DNA from 3 places in the Agromyces sp. NSFZ genome. Region 1 is predicted to be linked to each of the others. Evidence: predicted binding sites of a transcription regulator. Region 1 holds the regulator's gene; each other region holds the start of a gene.
The links. The regulator HrcA, encoded in region 1, represses chaperone genes, less so after heat shock. The targets are predictions, from matches to a motif close to TTNGCACTCGNNNNNNNCGAGTGCNAA.
Positions count from the first base shown of each region.

Region 2: ACVFI9_RS17445 (Hsp20/alpha crystallin family protein) is a predicted target of HrcA. The motif match lies at 1,382-1,408, and genes of this name have one in related genera.
Region 3: groES (co-chaperone GroES) is a predicted target of HrcA. The motif match lies at 2,900-2,926, and genes of this name have one in related genera.

Region 1 is NZ_CM149585.1:1,990,269-1,997,638, forward strand. Features, by position in the region: gene lepA (translation elongation factor 4) at 1-995, shown strand, start outside; gene ACVFI9_RS09455 (DUF1990 family protein) at 1,048-1,680, shown strand; gene hemW (radical SAM family heme chaperone HemW) at 1,680-2,906, shown strand; gene ACVFI9_RS09465 (DUF4870 domain-containing protein) at 2,913-3,296, opposite strand; gene ACVFI9_RS09470 (DUF4870 domain-containing protein) at 3,415-3,807, opposite strand; gene hrcA (heat-inducible transcriptional repressor HrcA) at 3,996-5,018, shown strand; gene dnaJ (molecular chaperone DnaJ) at 5,073-6,173, shown strand; gene ACVFI9_RS09485 (16S rRNA (uracil(1498)-N(3))-methyltransferase) at 6,185-6,919, shown strand; gene ACVFI9_RS09490 (histidine triad nucleotide-binding protein) at 6,944-7,303, shown strand.
Region 2 is NZ_CM149585.1:3,672,406-3,679,775, reverse strand. Features, by position in the region: gene ACVFI9_RS17455 (MFS transporter) at 1-568, opposite strand, end outside; gene ACVFI9_RS17450 (NAD(P)-binding oxidoreductase) at 659-1,318, opposite strand; gene ACVFI9_RS17445 (Hsp20/alpha crystallin family protein) at 1,488-1,931, shown strand; gene ACVFI9_RS17440 (DUF885 family protein) at 2,017-3,696, shown strand; gene ACVFI9_RS17435 (MFS transporter) at 3,885-5,354, shown strand; gene ACVFI9_RS17430 (ABC transporter ATP-binding protein) at 5,522-6,286, shown strand; gene ACVFI9_RS17425 (ABC transporter permease) at 6,283-7,370, shown strand, end outside.
Region 3 is NZ_CM149585.1:3,293,631-3,301,000, forward strand. Features, by position in the region: gene ACVFI9_RS15550 (ABC transporter substrate-binding protein) at 1-1,212, opposite strand, end outside; gene rarD (EamA family transporter RarD) at 1,454-2,410, opposite strand; gene groES (co-chaperone GroES) at 2,512-2,808, opposite strand; gene ACVFI9_RS15565 (class I SAM-dependent methyltransferase) at 2,991-4,178, shown strand; gene ACVFI9_RS15570 (hypothetical protein) at 4,252-4,623, opposite strand; gene ACVFI9_RS15575 (DUF4190 domain-containing protein) at 4,844-5,605, opposite strand; gene ACVFI9_RS15580 (DUF4190 domain-containing protein) at 5,641-6,045, opposite strand; gene tsaD (tRNA (adenosine(37)-N6)-threonylcarbamoyltransferase complex transferase subunit TsaD) at 6,192-7,244, opposite strand; gene rimI (ribosomal protein S18-alanine N-acetyltransferase) at 7,241-7,370, opposite strand, start outside.

The sequences.
Region 1 (7,370 bases):
TCACGACCGCGTCGAAGCCCGCCGCCGAGGCGCTGGCGGGCTACACCGAGCCACTGCCCATGGTGTTCTCGGGCCTCTACCCGATCGACGGCAGCGACTATCCCGAGCTGCGCGAGGCGCTCGACAAGCTGAAGCTCTCGGATGCCGCGCTGGTCTACGAACCCGAGACGTCGGTCGCCCTCGGCTTCGGATTCCGCTGCGGATTCCTCGGCCTGCTGCACCTCGAGATCGTCACCGAGCGACTGCGCCGCGAGTTCGACCTCGACATCATCGCCACGGCGCCGTCGGTGGTCTACGAGGTCACCACCGAAGACAAGAAGACGGTCACGGTCACGAACCCGAGCGAATTCCCGACGGGGGCGAAGATCGCCGAGGTACGCGAGCCCGTCGTCAAGGCCGCGATCCTCGCGCCGAAGGATTACGTGGGCACCATCATGGAGCTCTGCCAGTCCCGTCGCGGCACCCTGCTCGGCATGGAGTACCTCGGCGAAGACCGCGTGGAGATCCGCTACAACATGCCGCTCGGCGAGATCGTCTTCGACTTCTTCGACAACCTGAAGTCGAAGACCGCCGGCTACGCGTCGCTCGACTACGAGCCCGCGGGCGAGCAGGCCGCCGACCTCGTGAAGGTCGACATCCTGCTGCAGGGCGAGCAGGTCGACGCGTTCAGCGCCATCGTGCACCGCGACAAGGCGTACGCCTACGGCGTGCTCATGACCGGGCGACTGCGCGAGCTCATCCCGCGCCAGCAGTTCGAGGTGCCCATCCAGGCAGCCATCGGCGCACGCATCATCGCGCGCGAGTCGATCCGCGCGATGCGCAAGGACGTGCTCGCCAAGTGCTACGGCGGTGACATCACCCGCAAGCGCAAGCTCCTCGAGAAGCAGAAGGAGGGCAAGAAGCGCATGAAGATGGTGGGTCGCGTCGAGGTGCCCCAGGAGGCGTTCATCGCCGCGCTCTCGGGTGAGACCGAGAAGAAGGACGCCAAGAAGTAGCCGGACGCGGCGCTCCCGGGAGCCGGTCAGGCGACATCCGTAGAATGAACGGATGACCCGACGCAGCACGTTCACCGACCAGTCGGTCACGTACGGCGCCATCGGCGCGACGCTCGACCCCGACCTGCTGCGGTACCCGCCGGCCGGATTCCGGCCCGCGGAGGACTCGGTGCGCCTCGGCTCCGGCGAGGAGCGCTTCGCACGATCGGCCGAGGCGCTGATGACCTGGGGCATCCAGCGGGGCGCCGGCTTCGAGGTGACCGAGATCTCGCCCGGCACCGGCGCCCAGTACCCGGGCATCGTGTACGACGCCGACGGCACTCCGCTCGCCGAGCAGCCCGGTCTCCGCACGGAGGACCGTTTCGGCCCCGACGGCACGCCCTACATCGCCGCAGGCATGACCGCCACGCTCGTGCGCAAGGGGCGCATCCTCACCCATCGCACCCCGGTGCTCGTCGTCTACGTGATCGACGAGCCGAAGCGCGTCGGATTCGCCTACGGCACGACCGCCGAGGGTCCCGAGAGCGGCGAGGAGTCGTTCATCCTCGAGCACCGCGACGACGACGGCGTATGGCTCACCATCCGGTCGATGTTCGACACCCGCGGCGTCGCGCCGACGCAGCGCCGCAAGCGCCGCGAGCTCACCCGTACCGAGCTCCGCGCCCTGCATCCCGCCTACACCTGATGGCGTCGGCGCTCCCGCTCGGCGATCCGGCGCCGCTCGACGGGCTCCTCCCGCCGTCGGCCGCGTTCGGCGCCGACGAGCGCGCATTCGGCGTCTACGTGCACGTGCCGTTCTGCCGGGTGCGCTGCGGGTACTGCGACTTCAACACGTACACCGCGAGCGAGCTGCGCGGCGTCCGGCAGGTCGACTACGCCGACCATGCCATCGGCGAGCTGCGGATGTCGCGGCGCGTGCTCGAGGCATCCGGAGTCCCCGAACGCCTCGCCGAGACGGTCTTCTTCGGCGGCGGCACGCCGACGCTGCTGCCCGCAGACGACCTCGTGCGGATGCTTGCGACCGTGCGCGCCGAGTTCGGGCTCGCCCCCGGCGCCGAGGTGACCACCGAGGCGAACCCCGACTCGGTCGACGCGGAGTACCTCGCGACGCTCGCCGAAGGGGGGTTCACGCGCGTGTCCTTCGGCATGCAGTCGGCCGTGCCGCATGTGCTCGCCGCGCTCGACCGGACCCATGACCCCGAGCGCGTGCCGCTCGTCGTCGGCTGGGCGAGGGATACCGGTCTCGACGTGAGCCTCGACCTCATCTACGGCACGCCGGGGGAGTCGCTCGACGACTGGCGCCTGAGCGTCGAAGCCGCGATCGCCCAGCGCCCCGATCACCTGAGCGCCTACGCGCTCATCGTCGAGGACGGCACGAAGCTCGCCCGGCAGATCCGACGAGGAGAGCTCGCGCAGCCGAGCGATGATCTCGAGGCGGACATGTACGACCTGGCCGACGAACTGCTCGACGCGGCGGGGTACACGTGGTACGAGGTGAGCAACTGGGCCACGGCGGCCGAGCACCGATCACGACACAATCTCGGCTACTGGCGAGGCGACGACTGGTGGGGCGTCGGCCCGGGTGCGCACAGCCACGTGGGCGGGGTGCGCTGGTGGAACGCGAAGCATCCGTCGGCGTACGCCGACCGGGTGACCGCCGGTCACTCGCCCGCGGTGGGCCGCGAGGTGCTCGTCGCGTCGACGCGTGAGACCGAGCGGGTGCTGCTCGCCACGCGCATCCGCGAGGGACTGGACATCGCCTCCCTCGCGCCGAGCGGCCGTCGCGCCGTCGCCGGACTGATCGCCGATGGCATGGTGGACGCGAAAGCCGCCCTCGCCGGTGGGCTGACACTCACCAGGCGAGGGCGGCTGCTCGCGGACGCCGTGGTCAGGCGCCTGCTCGAGGACTGACGCCTCTCAGCTCACGAACTTGATCGTGAGCGGGTACGAGTACGGCTGGCCCTGGTTGGCCTTGATCGCGGCGATGATGCTGAAGATGATCACGATCACCCACACGGCGATGAGGATGAAGATGCCGATGATGACGAACGTCAGGATCGAGCCGACCACGTAGGCGATCGTCATCGTGATCTGGAAGTTCAGCGCCGTGGCGGTGTGCGCGCGCACGAACGGGCCCTTGTCCTTGAGGATCAGGTAGCCGATCAGCGCCGGGATGAAGCCGAAGAAGATGCCACCGATGTGGATCAGCGTCGACCACAGTTTCTCGTCGTTCGGGCTGAGCGCGGGGCTCTGCTCGTACGGGTTCTGCGGCGGCGGGGGCGGGGTGGGGGTGTCGGACATCAGATCTCCTCGTTCGGGCTCGTCCTCGCGGCGAGACTCATTTCGGTGTTCATGCTGGCACAGCGACGGCCGCCACGGGAGTAGGACGCCCCCACGGCGGGCGAAACTTACGTTCGGATTACTTGATGAGGCGGATCGCGAACGGGTAGCGGTAGTGCTTGCCGTCCTTGGCCTGGAGGAAGGCGATGATCGAGAAGACCACGCCGAGGATCCACACGACCCACGACAGGAAGGCGCCGATCACCACGATCATGAGGATCGCCGCGATCACGTAGCCGAAGACCAGGGTGACCTGGAAGTTCAGGGCCTCCTTCGCCTCGGTGTTCGTGAACGTGCCGCGGTCCTTGAAGACGAGCCAGATGATCAGGGCCGGGATGAAGCCGAGGATGCCGCCGAGGTGGGCGAACGAGCCCCACTGGATGTCCTGCTCGGGCGACAGGGGTGCGGCCGCGGCGGGCTGCGGCGACGGTGCGGCGTTGGGATCGGACGCAGGGAGGTTCGGGTCGGTCATGGCATGCCTTTCAGGGGGTTCACGGTGGAGCCGCGTGGGCGCGACGGGGGATGATCGCTGCTGGGACCCGCGGAGTACCCATACGGTATCGCCGCGTGGCGAGCGGTGGCAACGGCCTCTTTTGAAGGATGTCGCGGTAGTATTGGCAGTCGGATACAGGGAGTGCTAAGCGAGAGGAAGCGAGGGTCATGGTCTCCGAACGCAGCCTCGCCGTGCTCCGCGCGATCGTGCAGGACTACGTCGCCTCCCGGGAGCCCGTCGGCTCGAAGACGATCGTCGAGCGGCACGCCTTCGGCGTGTCGGCCGCCACGATCCGCAACGACATGGCGCTCCTCGAGGAGGAGGAGCTCATCGCGGCTCCGCACACCTCCTCCGGTCGCATCCCCACCGACAAGGGCTACCGGGTCTTCGTCGACCAGCTCACCGAGATCCGTCCGCTGACCTCCGCGCAGCGACAGGCCATCGAGACCTTCCTCGGCGAATCGAGCGACCTCGACGAACTGCTCGCGCGCACCGTGCGCCTCGTGTCGCAGCTCACCAAGCAGCTCGCCGTCGTGCAGTATCCGAGCTTCGCGAGTGCCCGCGTGCGGCACGTCGAGCTCGTCTCGATCTCGCCGACGCGGGTGCTGTGCATCCTCATCGCCGATTCCGGGCAGGTCGAACAGCGCCTCGCCGAGGTGGAGCACCCCGTCGATGACGAGACCCTCGCCGACCTTCGCGCGCGGCTCAACGGCGCGGCCGGGGGCCGCACGATGGCGGATGCCGCGGAGGCGCTGTCAGGCGAGATCGAGAGCGTCGACCGCCGCCACGCCGAGGTGCTGCACACGCTCGCCGCGACCCTGGCCGACCAGGCGCGCATGCAGCGCCCCGACCGGCTCGTGGTGGCCGGGGCCGCGAACCTCGTGGCCACCGAGCAGGACTTCCCCGGCTCCATCCTCAGTGTCATCGAGGCGATCGAGGAGCAGGTGGTGCTGCTGCGCCTCTTCGGCGAGATGGCCACCGACGAGCACTCCGTGGTCGTGCGCATCGGACGCGAGAACGCGCCGTTCGGCCTCGGCGAGACCTCGGTCGTGTCGAGTGCGTTCGAGATCCCGGGGCGCGACGTCTCCCGACTCGGCATCGTGGGCCCGACCCGCATGGACTACTCCAACAGCATGGCGGCCGTTCGCGCCGTCGCCCGCTATCTCTCCCGCACGCTCGGCGAGAGCTGATCCGCCGCCCGTCGTTCCGACCGGCATCCGGCAATCGAAAGGACAAGCCCCTCCGTGGCCGACCATTACGAGGTCCTCGGCGTCTCGCGCGACGCCACCCCCGATGAGATCAAGAAGGCGTACCGACGTCTCGCCCGAGAGCTTCACCCCGACGTGAACCCCGGCGCCGAGGCATCCGAGCGCTTCAAGGAGGTCACTCACGCCTACGACGTGCTGAGCGATCCGAAGCAACGCCAGCAGTACGACCTGGGCGGCCGCGGCGGCGGCTTCGGCGATCAGGGCTTCGGCGGGTTCGGCGACATCTTCGAGACGTTCTTCGGCGCGGGGCAGGCGAGCCGCGGCCCCCGGTCGCGACGCGAGCGCGGCCAGGACGCGCTCATCCGCGTCGAGGTCGGCCTCGACGAGGTCATCTTCGGCACGCATCGCGACATCGACGTCGACACGGCCGTCATCTGCGAGACGTGTCACGGCTCCTGCTGCCAGCCCGGCACGTCGCCCGTCACCTGCGACATCTGCGGCGGAACCGGCTCGATCCAGCGTTCGGTGCGTTCGCTCCTCGGCAACGTCATGACGTCGAGCCCCTGCGGCACGTGCCGCGGGTACGGCACCATCATCGCGACGCCGTGCGTCACCTGCCAGGGGCAGGGTCGCGTGCGCGCGCGGCGCACGGTGCCCGTCGACATCCCGGCCGGCGTCGACACGGGCGTGCGGCTGCAGATGCCCGGCTCGGGCGAGGCGGGTCCGGCCGGTGGCCCGAACGGCGACCTGTACCTCGAGATCAAGGTGCGGGGCCACGAGGTCTTCAGCCGCAACGGCGACGACCTGCTCTGCACCCTCGAGGTCGCGATGACCGATGCGATCCTCGGCACGAACACGACGGTGAAGGCGCTCGACGGCGACGTCGACGTCGAGCTCCGGCCCGGCCTGCAGAGCGGCGAGATCCTCACCGTCAAGGACCGCGGGGTCACGAGGCTCCGCGGCGCCGGCCGCGGCGACCTGAAGATCGGCGTGCAGGTCGTCACGCCCACGAAGCTCTCCTCGAAGGAGCGCGACCTCATCCACCAGTTCGCATCATCGAAGAAGGCGCCGGCGCCGCAGCTCAGCCACTTCCAGCAGGGTCTGTTCGCGCGGCTCCGCGACCGCTTCCTGGGCTGACGGATGTCGCGGTGAGCCACCTCTACCTCGACGAGTCGCTCGACCTCGCCGGCGTCGCGCCGGGTGACGCGGTCGCGCTGACCGGTGATGAGGCGCGGCACGCGGTCACCGTCGCCCGCGTGCGAGCCGGGGAGCGCATCGCCATCGGCGACGGCCGGGGCACCGTGGTGCACGGCGTCGTCGCATCGACCGATGCCCGCGAGCTCGTGCTCGAGGCCGACGAGATCCTCGTCGAGGAGGCGCCGGCGACGCGCATCACGCTCGTGCAGGCGTTGGCCAAGGGTGATCGCGACGAGCTCGCCGTGCAGGCCGCCACCGAGCTCGGCGTCGACGCGGTCGTGCCGTGGGCGGCCGCCCGGTCGGTGTCGCGCTGGGAGGGCCCGAAGGCCGAGAAGGGGCGACTGCGCTGGGCCGCCATCGTGCGCGAGGCGGTCAAGCAGTCGATCCGCTCGCGCGTGCCCGAGGTGCTGCCGGTGACCACCACCGCCGAACTCGCCGGCCGGCTCGGCGACGCGCGGATGCTCCTGCTCGAGCCCACCGCGACGGCGGCCCTCACCGACCTCCGACCCGACGGCCGCGACCTCGCGCTCGTCGTCGGCCCCGAAGGCGGCATCGCGCCCGCCGAGCTCGAGCGGCTCGTCGCCGCAGGCGCCGAACCCGTGCGGCTCGGGGCATCCGTGCTGCGCACCTCGACCGCCGGGCCGGCCGCCATCGCGGTGCTCAACGTCGCGCTCGGGCGGTGGTGAGGCATCCGTCGCTACGATGGGAGGATGACCGCTTCGCGCACCGGGCCGACCCTGTTCGAGCGTATCGCCGCCCGCGAGATCCCCGCGCGATTCGTCGCCGAGACCGATCGGGTGATGGCGTTCCACGACATCGCACCCAAGGCGCCGGTGCACGTGGTGGTCGCACCGAAGAGCGGTGAGTACCGCAACGTCGTCGAACTCGCTGCCGGCGACCCGAGCCTGCTCGCCGAGCTGGTGCAGGTGGCCCAGGAGGTCGCGGCGAGGCTCGCCGACGGCGACTTCCGACTGGTGTTCAACACGGGCCCCGGCGGCGGACAGACGGTGTTCCATGTGCACGCCCACGTGCTCGCGGGCGGCCTCGAGGAGGCGTCGCTTGCCGGCTGACCCGCAGGATTCCGAGGCCCAGACGGGGCCCGCAGCGCCGCGGCAGGTTCGCGACGATGAGGACCGG
Region 2 (7,370 bases), 1.7 Mb from region 1:
GCACAAGCGGCACGACCGCGAACGCGGCGATGGCGACGAGGAGCGACGCCTGCCGCCACCCCTGCTGCTCGACGAGGATGGCGATGAGCGGCAGGAACGCGAGCTGCCCCGTCGCGCTGCCCGCCGTGAGCACGCCGACCACCAGGCCGCGGCGCCTGACGAACCACTGGTCGGCGACCGTGGCCGCGAAGACGAGCGCCATCGATCCGCTGCCGAGGCCGATCATCACGCCCCACGTGAGCACGAGCACCCACGGCGCCGTGGCGAAGATGCTGAGCGCGGCGCCGGCCCCGACGAGCACGAGGGCGAGGCTCGTGACGGCCCGCATGCCGAACCGCGCCATGAGCGCGGCCGCGAACGGGGCCATCAGCCCGTAGAGCAGCAGATTCACCGTCACCGCGGTCGAGAGCTCGGTGCGCGTCCAGCCGAACTCCGCCTCGAGCGGCAGCATGAGCACGCCCGGCGCGGCGCGGAAGCCGGCCGCCCCCACGAGCGCCAGGAACGCGACTGCGGCGACGATCCACGCCGGGTGCAGGGAGCTCGTGTGCCGGGGTGTGCGCGTGGTCATCCCCCGATTCTCACGTATGGCGCGGGGCATCCGTGCCGTGGGATCCGGTCATCCTCCCGCGGGATCCGGTCGGCGGCCGCCGACCACGCCTCAGACGCCGCGGGTCAGCCCGGCGAGCGCCTCGGCGATCGACTCATCGCCCGACACGAGGTCGAACTGCGTGCGGGACGCCGCGCCGGTCTCGAGGAGCGCGGCGATCGTCGCCGCGACATCCGCTCGGGGGATCGAGCCCGCGGGCAGCGCGGCGCCGACCCGCACCGATGCGGTGCCGGACTCGTTCGTGAGGCGGCCCGGTCGCACGATCGTCCAGTCGAGGTCGCGCGATCGCACCGAGGCATCCGCTTCGCTCTTCGCACGCAGGTAGAGCTGGAACACGTCCTGCGAGTCGGGATCGAACCGGTCGGCGCTCATGGCCGAGATCACGAGGAGCCGGGGGACTCCGGCCGCCTCGGCCGCGTCGGCGAGCAGGATGGCGGCGTCCCGGTCGACGGTGAACTTGCGCGCGGCCGAACTGCCCGGGCCGGCCCCGGCCGCGAACACCGCGGCATCCGCGTTCTTCAGCACCTGGCCGACCTCGTCGACGGATGCCTCCTCCAGGTCGAGCACGACCGCCGCAGCGCCCGTCGCGTCGACGTCGGGGCGGTGCTCGGGGTTGCGGATGATCGCGATCGGCTCGTGCCCGGCGTCGGCGAGCAGGCGTTCGAGGATGAGGGCGATCTGGCCGTGGCCTCCGGCGATGACGACGCGCATCGCCCCAGTCAACGCGGCCCGGCCGAGCGGCGCAAGTGACGTCCGGAATCTCTCGAACAGGTCTTGGCACTCTCTGCCCGAGAGTGCTAATCTGAACCTACTTGAGTCGGATGGACTCAACTCTTGGACACACCGCCGCGAACGCGGCAGCGAACAAGGAGGAGAAGCCATGGCTGTGTACTGGGACCCGTTCCGCGACCTCGACCGCCTCGCGCAGGGACTGATGGACACCCGACAGGCGCCGCGCATGATGCCGATCGACCTGCACCGTGACGGCGACCACTACGTGCTCTCGGCCGACCTGCCGGGCGTCGACCCTGGCTCGATCGACGTGGACGTCGACGGGCAGTTGCTCACGATCCGCGCCGAGCGCACCCTGCGCTCCGAGTCCGACGTGCAGTGGCTCGCGCACGAGCGCCCGAGCGGTTCGTTCCTGCGCCAGCTCACCCTGGGCGACGGCCTCGACACCTCCGCGATCAGCGCGCATTACGACAACGGCGTGCTGAGCGTCGTCATCCCGGTGAGCGAGAAGGCCAAGCCGCGCAAGGTGCAGGTGCAGAGTGCGCCGCACGCCGAGAAGGAAGTGACGACCGGGGCGTCGGCGTCGAGCTGACGAACCGAGCACGAACGGATGCCGCGGGCCGAGCCCCGCGGCATCCGTCCGTGACGCGTCGGTGGGCGGGGCTAGCGTGGCCCGTATGACGTCGCCCGCCGCGAACCTCGCCCAGCTCGCCACCGACTTCTGGGAGTGGCGCGACGCGACCTCGTTCCGCACGTCAGACGACATCCCTCGCGTCGAACGGCCCGCCGGGTGGGTGCCTCGCTTCGATCCGGCGGCGATCGAGGAGTTCCGGAGCGCCCTCGGCGGATTCGCCGAGCGGTGGCGCGACATCGATGCCGAGGCGCTCGCGGCGCTTCCGGTCGAAGTTCAGGTCGATCACCGGCTGCTCGGCGCGGCGCTCGCCCGCGTGCACTGGGAGCTCGACGTGCTCCGCAACTGGGAACGAGACGCCGTGTTCCTCACGTCGCAGATCCTGGGTCCCTGGTTCGACCTGCTGCTCGCGCCGCCGCCGTTCGAGGCGACGCGGCAGGCCGACCTCGTGCGCGTGCTCGAGGCGGTTCCGGGGGCCGTCGACCGGGCGATCGCGAACCTCGAGCGGCAAGGAGTCGCCACACTCGCGCGCGTCGCGGCCGCCGAGCTCGCGGGCATCGGAGCACGGCTCGCGCACTCGGTCGAGGAGCTCTCGCCGCTGACGGATGCCGCGACCGCCGCGGCGCTCGCCGCAGCCCGACCCGCCGCGAGCGACGCGCTCGAGCGGTACCGTACGTGGCTCGAGGCATCCGCCGACCGCCTCGCGCCCGACGTGGTCGTCGGACGCGACGCGTTCGTCTGGTACCTGCGGCACGTCGCCCTCGTCACGGCCGAGCCCGAGGAGCTGGTGCGGGCTGCCATGCAGGACGTTTACCGCAGCGTGGTCGGCGAAGCCGTGTCGCGTACACGTCATCGTGACCTCCCCGAGGCGCCGCTCGCCGCCGATTCGGCGGCCCTGGTCGCCGCCGAGGAGGCCGCCGAAGCGCAGGTCCGCGCGTTCTCCGACGCCGCCGGCCTGCTGAGCCAGCTGGCGTCGCTGCGTCGCTACCGCTTCGCGGCGACGCCCGCGTACCTCGAGCCCGTCGCGTTCCTCGGCGTCACCGACGATCTCACGAGCATCCGACGGGTCGCGCACGACGCGACGTCGTACGTGCCCGAGCCTTCTCCCGACCTGCCGTACTTCGATGCCGCGAGCGCCCGCGACCCACGGCTCGGCATCATCCACGAGGGCGCCCACGCCCAGCAGTTGGCGTTGTCGTGGGCCCATCCGAATCCGGCGCGCCGGCACTTCATCGACTCGGTCGCGAACGAGGGCATCGCGCACTACAACGAGGAGCTCATGCTCACCGCGGGGCTCTTCGAGGACGCCCCGCACTCTCGAACGATCGTCCACAACTTCGTGCGGCTGCGAGCCCTCCGGGTCGTGGTCGACGTGAACCTGGCGACCGGCGAGTTCTCGCTGCACGACGCGGTCGACTTCTTCGTGCGGATGGTGCCCATGGATGTCGCGACGGCGACCGAGGAGACGTCGTACTACGTCGCGACGCCGGGCCTCGCGATGGCGTACCACGTGGGCAAGCTCGAGGTGCAGCGCATGCTCGCCGATGCCGCGGTCGCCGCGCAGCTCGACGGCGCCGAGTTCTCGGTGCGCGAGTTCCACGACTTCGTGTGGCGCAACGGCAACGTGCCGATGTCGCTGCAGCGCTGGGAGCTCCTCGGCGATCGTGCCGACGTCGATCTGCTGGACGCAGCGGGCGCGTGGTACTCGGAGGCGTCGCTGGGCTGAGCGTTCCGCCCATCGGCGGCGGAGTGGGGCCGAGCGGGGAACGAGGACGCGTGTTCGGCGTCCGCTCGACGGATTCCTGCCATCGATGCGTCGAATCCTGCCGTCGCCACAGAGGCCTGCAATACCCCTCCCGGGTACTGCGTTGTCGAACTCCAACGTCATCGCACTCGAGACAAGGAGCACCTCTGATGCCAGCACCATCCGTGAGCCCGCCCGCGCCCCGCCGCTGGCTGGGTCTCGCCCTGATCGCCGCCGCGCAGTTCGTCGTCATCATGGACACCTCGATCATCGGCGTGGCGCTGCCCGACATCCAGGCCGCCCTGGGCTTCACGCCCGAATCGCTGTCGTGGGTCTTCAACGCCTACGTCGTCGCGTTCGGCGGGCTGCTCCTCCTGGGCGGTCGCCTCTCCGACGTGTTCGGCGCCAGGCGCGTGTTCGTCGCGGGCTGGGTGACGCTGCTGCTCGGCTCCGTCCTCGCAGGCGCCGCCGGCACCGCCGCCGTGGAGATCGCCGGACGTGCCGTGCAGGGCGCCGGCGCGGCGCTCATCGCCCCGGCAGCGCTCACCCTCCTGATGACGCTGTTCGGCGGAACCCCCGACCTTCCCAAGGCGTTCGCCGTCTACGGCGCGGCCGCCCCCATCGGCGGCACCGCGGGTGTGTTCCTCGGCGGCGTGCTCACCGAGTACGCGAGCTGGCCGTGGGTGTTCTACGTGACGGTGCCGATCGCCCTCGTCGTCATCGCGCTCACCCCGCTCGCCCTCCCGCGGGTCCGATCCGGCCGAGGCCGCATCGACCTCGGCGGCGCCGTCTTGGCGACGCTCGGCCTCGCCGCCGTCGTCTACGGCGTCGTGCGTGCGCCGGAGGCCGGCTGGGCGTCGGTCGAGACGCTCGTCGCGCTCTCCGCGGGCGCCGCGCTCCTCGTCGGGTTCTTCGCGATCCAGGCGCGGAGCCGCCAGCCGCTGCTGCGACTCGGGATCTTCCGCACACCGCAGCTCGGTGCGGCGAACCTCGCGCAGCTCCTCCTCGGCGCCGCGTGGGTTCCGATGTGGTTCTTCCTGAACCTCTACCTGCAGCACGTCCTCGGCGCAGGCGCGTTCGCGTCGGGCGCGGCGCTCCTGCCGATGACGGTGCTCATCGTCGTCGGCATGACGCTCCTCGCACCTCGCCTGCTCGCCCGGTTCGGGGCGAAGCCGCTCATCGTGTCCGGCTTCGTCCTCCTCGCGGCAGGCCTCGCGTGGCTCGGCTTCGCACGGCCCGACGGCAGCTACGTCGTCGACGTCCTCCCCGCGTCGCTCGTGGCGGCGCTCGGCATGGCGCTCGCGTTCGTGCCGTCGCTCGGCACGGCGATCGGAGCAGCCCGCCCCGAGGAGACCGGCGTGGCATCCGGACTCGTGAACACGAGCTACCAGATCGGCTCGGCGGTGGGCCTCGCCGCGATGACCGCGGTCGCCGCCGTCGTCACGCAGGGCGCCGTCACGCAAGGCGGGGCGGATGCCGCCGCCACGACATCCGGTTACTCCGCCGCGTTCTTCGGAGCCGCCGCGCTCGCCGTCGTCGGCGCACTCATCGCGAGCGTCCTCCTGCACCGCCCGCCGGTCACGTCGGCCGACGCGGACGCCGCAGGCCGCGAGGAGGCCGCCGCCGAGCGGAGCCGCTGAACGGAAGCAGCACGCGGGTGGGGCCGTCGACGCCCCACCCGCGCCGCGTGCCGTCCCCCGGCGTACCGCCCCGGCAGTAGCCGAGGTGCATCCGTTGGATGGATGTGCCGGGCGCCGCTCCCGACGAGGCTGGATGCAGACCTCGTCACGACAGGGAGCAGCACGCGATGACCACCCCGATCCTCTCGGCACGCGACGTACGCAAGTCGTACGGTCGCGGAGCCAACCGATTCGACGCGTTGACGGGTGTGAGCCTCGACATCCACGAGGGGGAGAGCGTCGCGATCATCGGCAAGAGCGGCTCGGGCAAGTCGACGCTCATGCACGTGCTCGCGCTGCTCGATCGGCCGACCGACGGTACCGTCGAACTCGCCGGCACCGACACCCGTGCGCTCGGCGGCGCGGCGCTGAATCGCACGCGCAACCGGACCTTCGGGTTCGTCTTCCAGCAGTTCTTCCTCACCCCGAACGCGACGGTCCTCGAGAACGTCATGCTCCCGTTGAAGATCGCCGGCGTCGGCCGCGCCGAACGGAAGCGTCGCGCCCTCGCTGCGCTCGAGCAGCTCGAGCTCGCCGACAAGGCCAAGAACCGGGCCGTGAACCTCTCGGGCGGACAGAAGCAGCGCACCGTCATCGCCCGCGCGCTCGTGAACAACCCCCGGGTGATCTTCGCCGATGAGCCCACCGGCAACCTCGACACGGCCACGGGAGGCGTGGTCGAGGACATCCTCTTCGACCTCAATCGCGAGCACGGCATCACGCTCATCGTCGTCACCCACGACGAGGAGCTCGCCGCCCGGTGCGATCGGCGCGTGCACATCCGCGACGGGCGCATCCTCGACGTCGAGCACGGCGAGAGCGTCGAGAGCGTCGAGCCCAGCGAGCGCGTCGACGACGCCGTACGCGCCGACGCGGAGGGGAGGGCCGCGTGAACCCCATCGACCTCGTCGCCTCGGCGATCGGCAACACCTTCCGCTCGAAGACCCGCACGATCCTGACGATCCTCGCGATCTTCGTCGGCGCCTTCACCCTGACCATCACCAACGGCCTCGGCACGGGCATCAACCGGTACATCGACGATACGGTCGCCGCGATCGGCACCGACGACTCGATGACCGTCACGAAGGTCGCCGAGAATGCGACGGATGCCTCGGACGGCCCACGTGAATACGACCCCGACGCGATCGTGCGCCCCGAGAACGGTCCGCCGGGAACGACGAGCGTCGTCGCGCCGATCGGCTCCGTGGAGCTCGACGAACTCGCGGCGATCGACGGCGTCCTGCGCGTCGAACCCGTGAAGAGCGTCGACGTCGACTCCGTCGCCCGTGACGGCGGCACCGAGTACGAGATCGGCGTCGGCGGGTTCGTGAACGGCATGCGGCTCCCGCTGGTCGCCGGTGAGCAACCGGATGCCGCGGCATCCGGGTACCAGGTCGTCATCCCCGATTCCTACCTCGACGTGCTCGGTTTCGACGATGCGGAGGCCGCTCTCGGCGAGACCGTCACGCTCGCCGTGACGGACGCGGCGCGCGCCAGGCACGAGCTCGAGGCCACGGTCGTCGGGATCACCCAGGCGAGCCTCGGCACGACGAGCTCGGCGGTGCCGAACGACGCCCTGAACGACGCGCTCTTCGAAGCCCAGTCGACGGGCCTCGACGCGAGTCAGCGCGACGTCTTCAGCCAGGCGACCGTCTGGTTCGACGGCGCCGCGACCGACGAGGAGGCGGCCGCCCTGCAGGATCGGCTCACCGACGCCGGATACGACGCGACCACCGTCGCCGAGCGCCTCGGCGCCTTCAAGAGCGTCATCGACGGCATCGTGCTCGTGCTGAACGCATTCGCGGTCATCGCGCTGCTCGCCGCGAGCTTCGGCATCGTGAACACGCTGTTCATGTCGGTGCAGGAGCGCACGCGCGAGATCGGCCTCATGAAGGCCATGGGCATGGGCAGCGGCAAGGTGTTCGGGCTGTTCAGCCTCGAGGCCGTGTTCATCGGATTCCTCGGCAGCGCGATCGG
Region 3 (7,370 bases), 1.3 Mb from region 1:
GTCGAGGGTGATCGGGCCGGATGCTCCGTCGAAGTCGATCTGCTCCCCTTCGGCGAGCAGCGCCGCGGCGTCGGCGAAGGTCGAGACCTTCTCACCGTCGCCCGAGCCGCCCGACACCTGGCGCAGGTACTCGGCGATGTCGGCACCTTCGGTGCTGTTCGCCGCGAACGCCGCGAGGGCGATCAGCATGGTGGCGTCGTACGACTCGGGGCCGTAGCTGAAGTCAGCCAGGTTCGGGTCGACGGCGAGCATGCGCTCACGGAAGTCGTCTTCCAGCTTCGGACCGGGCAGCGTGCCCTTCGAGCCGGCGATCAGGCCAGGCGCGAAGTCCGCGCTGTAGTCGGCCAGGTTGCCGTCGACGAAGTACAGCTGGTTGCCCGGGTAGCCCGAACCGACGAGCGCCGGCACGACGACCTTCGCCTCGTCGAACGTGATGACCGCCACGGCGTCGGGGTTCGCGGCCTTGATGGCCGAGAGCTGCGCGTCGAAGTTCGAGTCACCCGTGTTGAAGAGCTCCTCTGCGACGACCTCGCCGCCCGCCGCCTCGAAGGCCTCCTTCGTCGCGGCCGCGAGGCCGGTGCCGTAGGGGTCGTTCAGGACGAGCATGCCGAGCGTCGATGCGCCGTCGGAGGCGATCTGGTTGCCGAGCACCTCACCCTGCAGGAGGTCGGACGGGGCAGTACGGAAGTACAGGCCGTTGTCGTCGTAGTCGGTGAAGTCGGGCGACGTGTTCGCCGGCGAGAAGTGCACCACGCCGGCCGCCGTGATCTGGTCGATGACCGTGAAGGAGACACCCGACGAGGCGGCACCCACGATGGCCGAGACATCCTGCGAGAGGAGGTCGGTCACCGAGACGGTCGCGATATCGGTCGTGGTGTCACCGGAGTCGCGGTAGACGACCTCGATGGTCAGACCCAGGTCGGCTTCGTTGATCTCCTGAGCCGCGAGCGCGACACCGGCCTCCTCGGGCGGCCCGAGGAAGGCGAGCGTTCCACTCTGCGGAAGGATCGTGCCGATCTTGAGGGTCAGGTCACGCTCGCCGGCTTCGACCGGCAGGGCGTCGCCGGACTCGGCCGGCTCCTCCGATTCGGCCGGGGCCGGGGCATTCGTGCTGCACGCGGTGAGGAGGAGGGCACTGACGCCCGCGAGGGCGATTCCCGTCCATGCTGCGCGAGCCGAGCGCGAGGCCGTGGCCTTCGCGAATACGCTCATGTTGCTCCTTGGGACTGAAGGATTGGTACACAAAGCAGCGTCTGCTGACGCCGTGGTTTTGACAGTATTGCGCCCCCATGGCGGAAACAAGTCGCCGCGGTCACAACCGTGTAACGCCACCGGAATCGTTACCTCACCGACACCTTCACGGCCGAAGACGCACGGAATCGGCGTCGAGACGGCGTCTTTCGGGAGATTCCGCCATCGCGCGGGTCGAGCTTCGGAAGCCGATCCTCGCCCGTCAGATCGGCTCGAGGGCCGCCCGACGCGTGGCCCGCACGCCGCGGAGGAGGTCGAACGTGAGCACCACCAGAGCGAGCCAGACGAGCGCGAACCCGATCCACCGCTCGAGCGGCATCGGCTCGCCCAGCACCACGACGCCGACCAGGAACTGGATGAACGGCGCGAAGTACTGGATGAATCCCATGTAGATGAGCGGGAGCCGCCGTGAAGCCGCCGCGAACAGGAGGAGGGGCACGGCGGTGACGGCGCCGGCCATGAGCAGGAGCACGGTGTGCCACGCGCTCACGGTGCCGATCGTGAGGCCCGTCGTCATCGCGACGAAGACGAGCTGGACGACCGCGAGCGGCGCGAGCCACATCGTCTCGATGGTGAGGCCCGACACCGCGTCGACCTTCGGACCGACGCGCTTCTTGATGAGCCCGTAGAAGCCGAACGAGAACGCGAGCACGAGGGCGATCCACGGCAACTGCCCGTACCCGACCGCGAGTACGGCGACGGCGACGATCGAGATGCCGACGGCCACCCACTGCGTCGCGTTGAGGCGTTCGCGCAGCACGAGCACGCCGAGGAAGACGGTCACGATGGGATTGATGAAGTAGCCGAGCGCGGCCTCCACGACCTGCTCGGTGAGCGCGGCGAAGACGTAGGTCTGCCAGTTCACGAAGATGAGCAGGCCGGCCAGGCCCATGATGAGCACGACGCGCCGGTCGCGCATGAGCGCGGCGAACGGTTTCCAGGCCCGGGTCACGACGATGAGGAACGCGCAGAAGACGAGCGAGAGCAGCACGCGCCAGGCGACGATCTCGAAGGGGTCCGACGGTGCGAGGGCGATGAAGTAGACGGGCAGGAAGCCCCACAGCCCGTACGCCGCGATCGCGAACGCGAGCCCCGACCGGCTCACGGAACCGTTCGAGGCGAGCGGGGCTGGAGTCTCGGATTCCGGGCGATTCGACACCGGTCCACGATACGCCGGTGTTCGGCCATGGATGCGACGAGACCCGGATGCCGCATGGGCATCCGGGCCTCGGTGGACTCGTGTCGAGTGTCGCGTATCGACTAGCGGACGACGACCGCGAGCACGTCGCGGGCCGACAGGACGAGGTAGTCCTCGCCGCCGAACTTCACCTCCGTGCCGCCGTACTTCGAGTAGATGACCTTGTCGCCGACGGCGACGTCGAGCGGGACGCGGTTGCCGTTGTCGTCGATGCGACCGGGGCCGACCGCCACGACCTCGCCCTCCTGGGGCTTCTCCTTGGCGGTGTCGGGGATCACGAGACCCGACGCGGTGGTCTGCTCTGCCTCGACCTGCTTGATGACGATGCGATCCTCGAGCGGCTTGATGGAAACCGACACGGTTGACCCCTTCTCTAGTTGAAGAAACTGTCTTGACGAAGACTGATTAGCAGCCTCACTGCGAGAGTGCTAAAGCGAGTCTAGGGGCGATTTGGCACTCGTGCAACGTGAGTGCCAGCCCCCTTCGACGAGCTCGGGGACCGACGACTCAGGGACCGAGGGCTCAGTGCTAGCGTGGCCGGGTGAACCGTGCCGAGCTCGTCGAACTGCTCTCCCCCGAGGGCCTCCGGTTGCTCGACGGGCTGCCCGACTGGGACACCAAGGCGGACATCGTGCGCACGGTCGCCGCACTCCGTCAGGAGGGTCATCCGCCTGGCCTCGTCGCGACGGTCCTCAGCCAGTCGAAGCTCCGAGCGAAGGCGCGCGCGAAGTTCGGCGAGTTCGCCTCCCGCATGCTCTTCACCGAGGCCGGCCTCGAACAGGCGACGCGGCTCAAGGTCGCCGCCCTGCACGCCGGCCGATTCTCGCGAGCCGGCATCGGCCATGTCGCCGACCTCGGCTGCGGCATCGGTGGTGACGCACTCGCCCTTGCCGCGGTCGACCTCGAGGTCACGGCGGCCGATGCCGACGAGGTGACGGCGGCGATCGCGGCCTACAACCTCACGCCATTCCCGAAGGTGCGGGTGCTGCACGCCCGCGCCGAGGACGTGCCGCTCGGGGGCATCGGCGGCGCGTGGCTCGACCCCGCACGCCGCACGACCGCGGGCGGCACCACGAGACGGCTGGCGGATGCCGCGGACTACTCGCCGAGCCTCGACTTCGCGTTCGGCCTCGCCGATCGCCTGCCCGTCGGGGTGAAGCTCGGACCGGGCACCGATCGCGGCGTCATCCCCCCCGACGCCGAGGCCCAGTGGGTGTCGGTCGACGGCGACGTGGTGGAGCTCGGGGTCTGGATGGGAAGCGTCGCGCGGCCCGGCATCCGGCGCGCGGCACTGGTGATCCGCGACGACCGCGCCGCCGAGCTCACCGCCGGAGCCGACAGCGAGGACGCGCCGGTCGGGCCGATCGGCGACTACCTGTACGAGCCCGACGGCTCGGTGATCCGCGCCCGCCTCATCGGCGACCTTGCCCGCGCGAACGGTGCGTGGATGATCAGCCCCGGCATCGCCTACTTCACGGCTGACGCGCCCTTCGAGTCGCCCTTCACGCGCGGCTTCCGCGTGCTCGAGCACCTGCCCGCTGAAGAACGCCAGCTGCGTCAGGCGCTCGCCGCCCGCCGCATCGGCACGCTGGAGATCAAGAAGCGCGGCGTCGACGTGGACCCGGCCGCACTGCGCACGCGGCTGAAGCTCCGGGGTGACGAGACGGCGACGATCGTGCTCACCCGCGAGGCGGGTCGGCACGTGGCGCTGCTCGTCGAGCGGCTCTGACGCCGGCGCTCGCCACCGACGGCGACGGCGACGGCGACGTCGCGGAAGCTGCCCTGCCGCGATCGGCCGGAGCTCAGCTCGGCAGCGCCCCGAAGACGATCGCGTAGTAGCCGATCCACACGGCGGAGAAGACGAGCCCGGCGATGCCGGTGCCGATGCCGACGAACGCGAGCATGCGGCCCTCCGCCTCACGACGCAGGCCGAGCACGCCGAACACGAGGGCCGCGATCGAGAGCGGCAGCATCCAGCCGACGAACAGCGACGCGAGCGCTCCGATGGCGCCGAGGAGCGCGGCGACCCAGCTGTAGACGCGACGCTGCTGGGTCTCCTCCTCGACGGCGGCGGATGCCTCGCCACCGAGCGCCGGGCGGTGCACCACGAGCAGCTGGCCCGTGGGCAGCCCGCGCAGTTCGCCCGTATCGAACGGCACGTCGAATTCGCGCACGGCGGGATCGGCCCGAAGCGTCGGTTCCGACGGCGGCGCGGCAACCGGGATGACCGGCTCGGGCTGCGGTCGCGAACCCGCTGCATCCGGCGTCGTCGCCTCGGGCGGGCCCGGCGAACGTGAGGGGTCTGCCGAAGGCGACGGGCCCGGAGAACGTGAGGGGGCCCCGCCGTCGGGCGGGACCCCTTCGCGATCAGACATCACTCGACCTCGGGCACGCTCAGTACGAGTAGTCGTAGAACGACGTGCTGGCGAAGGCGATGCTCCAGAGGACGATCGAGAGCAGGCCGATGGCGAGGCCGACGAATCCGAGGATCATGCCGGTGAGCCACATCCCCTTGGCGGCGGGCTCCTTCTTCTTGCCGAGGAAACCGAGCACGACGGCCGCGGCCGGGATGATGAGCTGCATGATGCCGCCGACGATCGGGATGAACACCACGAAGAATCCGACGAGGCCGACGATGCCCGCGATGAGCGAGATCAGGCTCAGCACGGGCGTCGGCTTCGCCGCGGTCGTGGTGCCGTAGGCCGGCGCGACGTACCCGGGCTGACCGTAGCCGGGCTGGCCGTACCCGGGCTGCCCGGAACCGGGCTGCGATGCTCCTGCGGCCGCGACGGGTGCCCCGTAGGCGCCGGGGGGCGGTGGCGGAGGCGGGGTCGACGCCCCGTAGCTCGGGGTCGACGGCGGAGCGGGCGGTGCCGGCGGAGCGGGAGGCTCGGGCGCCGAGGGCACCTCGGGCGCACCCGGCACCCCGGGCGTCTCGGGGGCCGACGGCATGCCGGGGTAGGTGGGCTCCGACGGCGCCGGGAAGCCCGGCTCCGGCTCGGAGGGGAACGTCGGCTCCTCGGGCGTCGGAGCCGTGGGCTCCTCGGGCGTCGGGAGGGCGGGCTCCTCGGGCGTCGGAACCATCGGCTCCTCGGGGTTCGGAACCGTGGGCTCGTCGGGCCGCTCGGGCTCGCGCGGGGTGGTCGGGTCGCTCATGGTGTTCGCCTTTCGCGAAGTCGAGGAATCGGCGATCAGTAGGTGGTGATGTACCCGCCCTGCCACAACGCGGCGAACACCGCGAAGAACAGGATGGTCCCGATGATGGCGAGCACGATGCCGATGTAGCCGATGATGAGGCCGGCCACGGCCAGGCCGCGGCCCTGCTCGCCCGTCTTCTTGATCTGGCCGAGCGCGATGTGACCGCAGATGATGCCGACGAGGAAGCCGATGCCCGTGGCGAGGCCGATGAGCGAGGCGACGAGCGAGACGATCGCCAGCGTGTTCGTCTTCGCGCCAGACGGGGCGGTCTGCCCGTACGCCGGTGCGGCCGGTGCGGCCGGTGCGCTGCCGTATGCCGGGGCCGGGGCGGCCGGGGGCGGCGCCGGCTGCGACGGCGGCACGGAGCCCGGCTGGTCGGGAAGGTTCGGATCGGTCACGTTCGTGTGTCCCCTCGATGCTGTGGATTTCGTCGCCGCGGCCTGCGGCGACGGTGGGATGCACGCGTTCCGACGCGGCATCCGCTCACTACGTTGCACACACTATCGCGGCGACGGCGTCACCGACAGACTCCCGCGCGGAGGGGTTACGCCTGGATATCGGTGACGGGAAGGGTGGAGTCGGCACCGAAATCGAGCGACGACGGCGGATGCCCCGCCATGATGAGCTGCGCGCCGAGCTCGGCGATCATGGCGCCGTTGTCGGTGCACAGCGAAAGGGGCGGAATCCGCAGCGCGATGCCCGCCGCGGCCGCTCGCTCGGCCGCCAGCTCGCGGAGCCGGGCATTGGCGATGACGCCTCCGCCGAGGAGGAGCCTGGGCACGCCGAGGTCGGTGCAGGCGGCGACGGCCTTGGTCACGAGCACGTCGACGACGGCCTCGCGGAAGCTCGCCGCGACATCCGCGAGCGGCACGGTCTCGCCCGCGGCCACCCGCTGCTCGACCCAGCGGGCGACGGCGGTCTTGAGCCCCGAGAAGCTGAAGTCGTAGCGGTGCGCGGCGAGGTCCTTCGGCTGCGTGAGCCCCCGTGGGAAGCGGATCGCGTTCGGGTCGCCGCCGATCGCGGCCCGGTCGATCTCGGGGCCGCCGGGGTAGGGCAGGCCGAGCAGTCGCGCCACCTTGTCGAACGCTTCACCCGCGGCGTCGTCGACCGTCTCGCCGAGGAGCTCGACGTCGGACACCAGGTCGCGCACGAGCAGGAGCGACGTGTGGCCCCCGGAGACGAGCAGCGCCACCGTCGGCGTCTCGAGCGGCGCCTCATGGTCGAGCAGGTCGGCGCCGACGTGGCCGACGAGGTGGTTCACCGCGTACAGCGGGCGGTCGAGCGCGACCGCGAGCGCCTTGGCAGCGCCGACACCCACCATCAGGGCGCCTGCCAGACCCGGCCCGTTCGTGACGGCGACGGCGTCGACCTCGGCGAGCGAGATCTCGGCCTCGGCGAGCGCGGCGGCGATGGTGGGCCCGAGGGCCTCGAGGTGAGCGCGGGCGGCGACCTCGGGCACGACGCCGCCGTAGCGCGCGTGTTCCTCCATGGAGGAGGCGATCACGTTGGCGAGCAGGTCGGTGCCGCGCACGATGCCGACACCCGTCTCGTCGCACGAGGTCTCGATGCCCAGCACGAGGGGCGCGTCGCGGTTCATGCGGTGCTCCCGGTTCCGGTTCCGGATGCCGCTGGGCGCGTGACCGCCGGCGGCACGGCGAGGCGCATCGAGATGGCGTCGACGCCGTCGGGTTGGTAGTAGCCGCGGCGCACGCCGATCTGCTCG